2 regions of the Streptomyces sp. NPDC001796 genome follow, and region 1 is predicted to be linked to the other one. Evidence: riboswitches for the same ligand, from Rfam matches in the RefSeq annotation. Region 1 holds a riboswitch; the other holds the start of a gene.

Region 1 (4,404 bases):
CGGTCCGGCGGCGCCGTATCCCGGACACAACCCCTATCGCTCCTAGGAGTTACGCGGGCTCGGCACCGCCGGATTCCGCCGCCTGGACGGCTGATCCGAAAGACAGGCCCTACGCCGACGCCTCCGTCAGCTTCGCCACGTCCTCGTCCGTCAGCGTCAGGTCCGCCACCGCCAGCAGCGCCGGCAGCTGCTCCACCGTCCGCGCCGAGGCGATCGGAGCCGCGACCGTCGGCTGGGCCGCCAGCCAGGCGAGCGCCACCGTCGGGATCTCGGCGCCCCGGGCCTCGGCGACCTCGTCCAGGGCCGTCAGGACGCGCTGTCCGCGCTCGGTCGCCAGGTGCTTGGCCGCGCCCTCCGCACGCGCCGACTCCACGGTCGTACCCGGCCGGTACTTGCCGGTCAGGAAGCCCGACGCGAGCGCGAAGTAGGGAACCGCCGCGAGCCCCGCACGGGATGCGAGGTCCTGCAGCGCACCCTCGTAGGTGTCGCGCGAGACCAGGTTGTAGTGCGGCTGCAGCGCCACGTAGCGCGCGAGGTTCTCGCGGTCCGAGAAGTCCAGGGACTCCTTCAGGCGCTCGGCGGAGATGTTGGAGGCGGCGATGGCGCGCACCTTGCCCGCCTTCACCAGCTCGTCGAGCGCGCCGATGATCTCCTCGACCGGCACCTCCGGCTTGTCGAAGTGCGTGTAGTAGAGATCGATGTGGTCGGTGTCCAGACGGCGCAGGGACGCGTCGGCCGCGGCCTTGATGTTGGCGGCGGTCAGCCCCTGGTAGTCGGGATGCTGGCTGACCTTGGTCGCAATGACCACGTCGGAGCGGTTGCCGCGCGCCTTCACCCACTTGCCGATGATGGTCTCGGACTCGCCGCCCTCGTTGCCCGGCACCCAGGCCGAGTACGAATCGGCCGTGTCGATGAAGTTCCCGCCCGCCTCCGCGTATGCGTCGAGAACCGCAAAAGACTGCGTCTCGTCGGCGGTCCAGCCGAAGACGTTGCCGCCGAGGGACAGTGGGAAGACCTCGAGATCGGAAGAACCCAGTTTGCGAAGAGAAGTCATGCTTCGTGTCAACGTCCGGACCGGACGGGCGTATTCCGGGAAGCCCGCAAAGATCTTGCAAACAGCGCGCTCTTCGCAGGGTGGGTCAGGGGTTGAGGCCCTTGCCGCGCAGCCAGGCCAGCGGGTCGATCGCGGCGCCGCCGTTCGGATGGACCTCCAGGTGCAGATGCGGCCCGGTGACGTTGCCGGTCGCGCCCACGCGGCCGATGACGTCTCCCGTGCTGACCTTCTGCCCGACCGTGACGCTGATCGACGACTGGTGACAGAACCACAGCTCGGTGCCGTCGTCGAGGGTGAGGATCGTGCGGTAACCGTACGAGCCGGCCCAGCCCGCCTCCGTGATCGTGCCGCTGTGGACGGCCTTGATGAGCGTGCCGGTGGGCGCGGCGAAGTCCAGGCCGGTGTGGAAGCCGGAGGACCACATGGCACCGGCGTCACCGAAGTGGGAGGTCAGGGTGTAGGAGGAGGTCGGCAGCGTGAACTGCCGGGCGAGCGCTGCGAGCCGCGCGGCCTCCTGCGCCTTCTTCTGCAGAGCGGCGGCCTTGGCCTGCGCGTCGTCCTGCGCCTTGGCAGCCGCGGCGGCGGCCTTCTTCACCGCGGCGTCCTCGGCCGCCTGCGCCGCCTCCTGCGCGATCCGGTCCTGCTGGGTCTCGGCCTGCTGCATGATCCGGGCGCGCAGCGCCTCGCCCGCGCCCTTCGAGTCGGCGGCGTCGGCGGTGTCACCGGCGTCGGTCCGGCCGACGCTGCTGAGAGCGGTGGCCGAACTCTCGGGGGCGGCGGAGTCGTCGCCGATGAGCGCCTTGGCGGATTCCGTGACGGAGGAGAGGTCCGGCAGGGAGATGGACACCGGCGGCTTGCCGGACTGCGCGGTTGCCATGCCGCCCGCGCCGACGGCGGCCATCACACCGACGCCGAGAACGGTGGAGCTGCGGGCGAGCCCGCCCCCGCGCTGTTTGACGACGCGGTGCCGGCCGCGGACGGGGCGGATGGAGTCCTCGGTGGGGTTCCACTCCTCCCAGGGGCCCTCGTCGATGCCGGGTGCGACGTCCAGCGTCTGATTACCGTTCGGGGCGAACGAGGTGCTCGGGGCAGGCCGGTTGAACGCCACGTGGGCGCACTCCTTTCCTTCCGTCTCGCCTACCGGGTTAGCTGACGGGTTCGGAGCAGGAAGGTCTCCTACGCGCGTATACCGGCCGTGCGGCACGGCGGTATCCGCTCGATTCACCCCAAGGTGGTGGTTCCCCGGCTCCCTCGCGGGATTCGGCAGGCGCGCACGGAGCCGCCTCTGGTGACGGCTGGGACGACCGCGCTGCGTTATCGAACGTTAATAGACCCGGGGCCCGTATTCCAAGCCGTTCAGACAGATCGGTTTATGCCGCTGGCCAGGACTTTCATGGCCTGAACGGAGGAAATCGGGCGAGTCGCCCCCGCCCCACCGACCACACGGATATTGACAGTATGTCAGTTGTTATGCGCAGAGGCATGGATCACTCACTCTTCGTGACCGCACTCGGGGGGCGCCCGGGTCGGCGCACGGCCAGCAGGGCCATGTCGTCCGTGCCGCGGCGGCCGGTGTGCCGGGCGACCTCGCGCGTGACGGTGCTCAGCAGGGCGCCCGGGCCGGGGAAGACCCGTCCGGCGAGGCGGACGGCCGGGTCGTAGAACCGGCCGTGCGCGTCCCGTGCCTCCGAGACGCCGTCGGTGTAGAAGAGCAGCGTCGAGCCGGGCGGGAAGTCCCACTCCTCCGCCCGGTCGGGCCGGACGCCGAGGTCGCCCATGCCGAGGGGCAGCGCGGGTTCGCGGGCCCCCAGCTCTCGCAGGGAACCGTCCGGGAGCAGGAGCAGCGGGGCGGGGTGGCCGCGGTTGACGATGCGGACGACGCCCGAGCCGTGCGGGATCTCGGCGAGGACCGCGGTGGTGAACCCCTCGTACACGTCGGGTCCCTCGCGTCCGGCGCGGTCGCGTGACAGCGCCCGCTCCAGGCGCTGGGCGACGGCCTCGAGCGTCGGCTCCTGTTCGGCGGCCTCCCGGAAGGCGCCGATCAGGACGGCCACGGCGGTCACGGCCCCCATGCCCTTGCCGCGTACGTCGCCGACGACGAGCCGTACCCCGTGCGAGGAGTCCTGGACGGTGTACAGATCGCCGCCGATGAACGCGTCGGCCTGGGCGGCCTCGTAACGGGCGGCGATGTCCAGTCCACCGATCCGGGCGGCGGGCTCGGGCAGCACCGCACGCTGCGCGGCCTCGGCGATCTGGCGGGCGGAGGCGAGGCGGGCGACGTTGCGGCGGACCAGCACGTTGATGAGGACGGCGAGGGCGGCGACGGTGACGACCGTGGCCACCTCGGTGACCTCGCCCGCCTTTCCGAGCACGCCCAGCCCGAGGTGGACCCCGAAGACCACGACGACGGCCGCCGTGCCGGTGAGGACGGTGCCGCGCAACGAGAACAGGGGCGCGGCCACGAGCGGGGCGGCGGTGAAGAGGGGGCCGGCCGTGTAGTCGGACGGGGCGAAGAGGTCGAAGCAGACCCCGGCGACGATCAGCAGCCCGGGCAGGGCGCGCAGAAAGGCCCGCGCGTACGAGATCCGCCGCTCCTCGGCCTCCGTGGCGGCCTCCGCCTCGGCCCCTCCGTACGCCGGCACCGGAACGACCCTCCCGCCGGGGGCGGGGACGGGGGTGCCGGGGTCGGGGACGGGGGTGCCGGGGTCGGGCACGGGGACTGCGGGGGCTCCGGGAGCCTCGGAGGGTTGTGGGGCCGGTTCGGGGGCTCCGACGAGCCGGCCGGGTCGGCGGTCGTCGCTGTCGTCGCTGTCGTGGCGGTCGGGGAGACCCCCGCCGGACCGGTTGCCGCAGTCGGCAAGACGCCCGCCCGACCGGTCGTGACGGGCGGGGAGACGCCCACGCGCCCGCTCGTGCTCCTCGGCCCTCTCCTCACCCGGCCCGTCGGGCCCACGCCGCTCGTCGGGATCGTCCTGCTCCCATGACCACCGCTCGCCTGCTTGCTGCACCACCCGTCCAGGCTTCCCGGAAGGGCGGCGGGGGGCGACCGCTGTGGGCCGGGCGGAGTAGCCGCCAGTGGGTGGAGGAGAGCCGGGAAACACCGAGGGCCGGAGCCCTTTCGGACTCCGGCCCTCGGCCTTCAGTAGCGGGGACAGGATTTGAACCTGCGACCTCTGGGTTATGAGCCCAGCGAGCTACCGAGCTGCTCCACCCCGCGTCGGTAATCCCAGTGTACGCCATGCGCGCGACAGGTAGCGCACGGGTTTCACCCCCATACCGCCCCACCAGCGATTTCCGGCCGTACGCGGAGCCGCTCGATCCCCCTCGTGGCCGTCAGGAGCGGGCGGCCG
Region 2 (4,404 bases), on a different contig from region 1:
GCGGGCACGGGCGGGCTGATTAGGCTCCGGCCCCATGGACGTACTCATCCACCTCTTCGTCGGCCTGCACATCGTCGGCATCGGCGCGCTCCTCGGCGGCTTCCTCACCCAGATGAAGGCGATGGGCCAGGGCACGGCACGCTTCGTGCCCGCCATGCTGCACGGCGCGCTGACCATGCTGGTCACAGGGGTGGCGCTGGTCGGCCTCAACCAGGCGGACCACCACCCGGTCGACACGATCAAGATCGGGATCAAGCTGGCCCTGCTGATCGTCATCCTCGGCCTGGTCTATGTGAAGCGGGACGAGGAGACCGTCGAGAAGCCCCTCTTCGGCCTCGTCGGCGCCGCGACCCTGGCGAACATCTTCATCGCCGTGCTCTGGACCTGACGCTGTCCACGGCGGACGCGACGGCTCCCGTGAGGACCAGGAGCCAGGCGGCCACCGCGATCCACAGCAGTACCCGGCCGAGGCCGCGCAGCCACGGCACGCCGACGGAGGACGCGACGGACAGCGCCGCCACCGCCGTCATCCCCATCGGGAACACGGTCGACCAGCGCCGGACGTCGTAGCGGAACCGGGGCCGCACCACCTCGGCCACCGCGAGGACGGCGTAACAGGCCAGGGCGAGGACGAGGAGGGCGACGGTCACACCGCGCAGGACACCGCCGTCGTCGTTGTTCCACAGGTAGAGCCCCTTGCGCGCGGCGCTCATGAGCTGCGATCCGGCCAGCGCCGAGAGGGCGAGCGCGCCGCCCGAGATCCAGTGGTCGCCCGGCCCGGTCACCACCTGCCGAGGGTCGAAGCAACCCAGCCCGATCAGGTAGAACACCAGCCCGAGCCAGAAGAACACCAGCGCCGTGTGGGCGAGCCACGCCACCCCCACGGCCGCCGCGAGCACCGCCCCGAGCGCCGCGATCCCCTCCGTCGCCACACACCCGAGGAACACCGCGCCGGGCATCCGGCGCTCCCAGCCAGGCACGGTCAACGGGATCAGGCAGGCCCAGAGCGCCACGGCCAGTGCGAGCAGCGCCTCGGCGAGCGGCTGCCCGTTCAGTGCGGACACTCCTGAGCCCAGTACGGTGGTCGCCGGCACCATGGTGAGCGCGGCCGGCGAGCCGGCCCTGGCCCGCCACTGCTCCCGGTCCCACAGCAGTTGCAGGGCGATGTCGGCGGCGAGCCCCAGCCAGGCGGCACCCGCCAGAACCAGGGCGAGGCGGGAGAGGATCTGCTGGCCGGTCAGGTGCAGCCCGAACGACAGGATGCCGGTCGCCATGACGGCGGACCCGGTGGCGGGCGGACGCGGCGCCCACCAGGTGCGCAGCGCGGAGGTGCCTGACATGCGCCCGATGCTAGGGACGCGCACACGGGTTGCGTACGGGGCACGCGCGCGACGACGGAAAACAACCCCACGCGCGCGTGCCGGACGCCCCCCCTCGCGCGCATGCCGGGCCCCACGCGCGCGTGCCGGACGGCGAGCGTTCCCAAGCGCACGTGTTCGACGAGCGTGGAGTCAGGCCGGGCGCACCACGCTGTGGATGATCGACGCGCCCCCGTAGTAGACCGACTCCTCGCGGACGTACGCCCCCGGCTTCGGCGCGTGGATCATCATGCCGTTGCCGATGTAGAGGCCGACATGGCTGATGTCGTCGTAGAAGAAGATCAGATCACCGGGTTGCGCGTCGGTGAGCGGGACCGTCGTGCCCACGTTCACCTGGTCGTAGGTGGTGCGCGGCAGTGACACCCCGGCGGCCTTCCAGGCGGCCTGGGTCAGACCCGAGCAGTCGTACGAGCCGGGCCCGGTGGCGCCCCACACATACGGCTTGCCGATCTGGGCGCGGGCGAACGTAAGCGCTTTGGCGGCTGCCGTCGCGTACGAGGCGCCCGTGGAGTCCGCGGCGCCCGTGGAGGAGCCCGGCGAGCCGGTCGTGGCGGTGGGGGACGTGGGGGACGTGGGGGACGACTGTTGCTGTGCCGCCTGCTGCCGCGCCAGCTCCTGCGCCTGCCGCCGCGCCTCCTCCTGCTTCTTCTTCTCCAGCGCGGCGAGCCGTGCCTTCTCCTGCGCGGTCAGCTCGGACAGCAGGTCCCGCGCGGCGGCGAGCTTCCTCTGGACGTCCGCCTTGGCCGACCGGAGCCTCAGCTGCGACTCGGTGAGCGACCGCAGGCTCTCGGTGGCCTCCCGCCGCTTGCTCATCGTCGCGGCCTGCTCGGTGACGTACTCGTCGACCGCTTCCTTCTGACGACTGGTGAGCCGGCTCATCAGCTGGGTCTGGTCGAAGTAGTCCTGCGGCGTGTCGGCCAGGAGGAAAGTGGCCGTGTCGGGGGCCGCCTCCCCGGTGCGGTACTGGGCCGCGGCGAAGGAACCCAGCTGGTCCCGCGCCTCGTTGAGCTTCTGGGTGCGTCTCGCGACGTCGTCCAGGAGCGCGGCGACGCGTCCCCGCTGCCGGTCCGTCTTCTCCTTGGCCGCGTTGTACTGCTCGGTGGCCGACCCGGCGCGGCGGTAGAGGTCGTCGACCTTCTTCTCGACCTCCTCCACGCTCGGCCTGCCGTCGGCGGAGGGCACGGCGTCGGCGGTCTGCGAGAGCAGGGCCACGGAGGTGAGGGCGGCCGTCGCCAGGGCGGGGGTCCGTATGCCGGCGATGCGCGTGCCCGCGGGGCGCGCCTTGCGGTGCGGCGCCATGAAAGGCGTCTCCTTCCGTAGTCCGCCTACCGAGTTAGCTGCCGGGTTCGGGCGGGTGGTTCCGGAAGGTGTGCCCTACGGCCGTGCCGCGCAGGGCGGTTGGCCGATTCACCCCAAGGTCGGTTGGGTCCCCGGCTCCGGTCGCCCATCGGGCACCGGACTCGGCGGAGGCCGCGCGGCCCGGCGACGTTCGCCGGTGGTGGTCGTACGGCCCGCCCGGCACGGTAGCCAACCGGTGTGGCTGCTGTGAAGGTTGATGCGTGATATGCCCGATACGTTTTTGTGACTTTCGTGGTGTGAGCGCTTTCCGGGCGCGCAGGGTGAGCGGCTGGTTCCTGCTGGTGGCAAAGGTCCGGGCGGTCTCTTTCGAGGCGGAGTTTCCGGGGTGGCGGCGGGCTGTCGGTGGGGCGGCCTAGACTCGGAGAGCGATGAGCAGCCTCTTTGACGACAGCTTCCTGGCGGACCTCAAGGCCACTCCGGCCCACGAGGAGGAGCCCCCGCCGCCCGAGGACCATCACGCTCCGGAGCCGGTTCCGGACGATCTGTTCGGCGGGAAGTTCGACCTGCCACCGGACAGGGACGCGTACTACCGCAACGGCGCGCACCGCCCGGCCGTCGACATGGAGGCGCTGCTGGAGGGGCTGAACGAGAACCAGCGCGCGGCCGTCGTGCACGCCGGCTCCCCCCTGCTCATCGTGGCCGGGGCCGGCTCCGGCAAGACCCGCGTGCTCACCCACCGCATCGCGTACCTGCTGGCCGAGCGGGGCGTCCATCCCGGGCAGATTCTCGCGATCACCTTCACCAACAAGGCCGCGGGCGAGATGAAGGAGCGCGTCGAGCAGCTCGTCGGCCCGCGCGCGAACGCGATGTGGGTGATGACCTTCCACAGCGCCTGTGTCCGCATCCTGCGCCGGGAGAGCAAGAAGCTCGGCTTCACGTCCTCCTTCTCCATCTACGACGCCGCCGACAGCAAGCGCCTGATGGCCCTCGTCTGCCGTGACCTGGACCTCGACCCCAAGCGCTTCCCGCCCAAGTCCTTCAGCGCCAAGATCTCCAACCTGAAGAACGAGCTGATCGACGAGGAGGACTTCGCCGCCCGGGCGTCCGACGGCTTCGAGAAGACCCTCGCCCAGGCGTACGCGCTCTACCAGTCCCGCCTGCGCGAGGCGAACGCGCTCGACTTCGACGACCTGATCATGACGACGGTGAATCTGCTGCGCGCCTTCCCGGACGTCGCCGAGCACTACCGCCGCCGTTTCCGCCACGTCCTCGTCGACGAGTACCAGGACACCAACCACGCCCAGTACGCCCTGGTACGCGAACTCGTCGGCACCCGGGCGCACGACGAGGACGTCCCGCCGAACGAGTACGACGTCCCGCCCGCCGAACTGTGTGTCGTCGGCGACGCCGACCAGTCGATCTACGCCTTCCGCGGTGCGACCATCCGCAACATCCTCCAGTTCGAGGAGGACTACCCGGACGCCACGACGATCCTGCTGGAGCAGAACTACCGCTCCACGCAGACGATCCTCTCCGCCGCCAACGCGGTCATCGAGCGCAACGAGTCCCGCCGCCCGAAGAACCTGTGGACCAACGCGGGCGCCGGCGCCCGGATCACCGGCTATGTCGCCGACACCGAGCACGACGAGGCGCAGTTCGTCGCCGACGAGATAGACCGCCTCACGGACGCGGGCGAGGCCAAGGCCGGAGACGTCGCCGTCTTCTA

The links. A riboswitch is a leader RNA that binds a small molecule or an ion and turns the genes downstream of it on or off. The one in region 1 is predicted to bind cyclic di-AMP.
Region 2: another riboswitch for cyclic di-AMP. It lies ahead of ACFYZE_RS14600 (NlpC/P60 family protein); the one in region 1 lies ahead of ACFYZE_RS06680 (M23 family metallopeptidase).

The regions. Positions count from the first base shown of each region.
Region 1 is NZ_JBIAUC010000002.1:693,626-698,029, reverse strand. It holds gene ACFYZE_RS06690 (PrsW family intramembrane metalloprotease) at 1-46, shown strand, start outside; gene ACFYZE_RS06685 (aldo/keto reductase) at 110-1,054, opposite strand; gene ACFYZE_RS06680 (M23 family metallopeptidase) at 1,140-2,162, opposite strand; cyclic di-AMP (ydaO/yuaA leader) riboswitch at 2,174-2,330, opposite strand; gene ACFYZE_RS06675 (PP2C family protein-serine/threonine phosphatase) at 2,542-3,768, opposite strand; tRNA gene ACFYZE_RS06670 (tRNA-Met) at 4,198-4,271, opposite strand; gene ACFYZE_RS06665 (dihydrofolate reductase family protein) at 4,388-4,404, opposite strand, start outside.
Region 2 is NZ_JBIAUC010000006.1:111,678-116,081, reverse strand. It holds gene ACFYZE_RS14610 (hypothetical protein) at 35-388, shown strand; gene ACFYZE_RS14605 (tellurite resistance/C4-dicarboxylate transporter family protein) at 366-1,340, opposite strand; gene ACFYZE_RS14600 (NlpC/P60 family protein) at 1,512-2,678, opposite strand; cyclic di-AMP (ydaO/yuaA leader) riboswitch at 2,686-2,855, opposite strand; gene pcrA (DNA helicase PcrA) at 3,107-4,404, shown strand, end outside.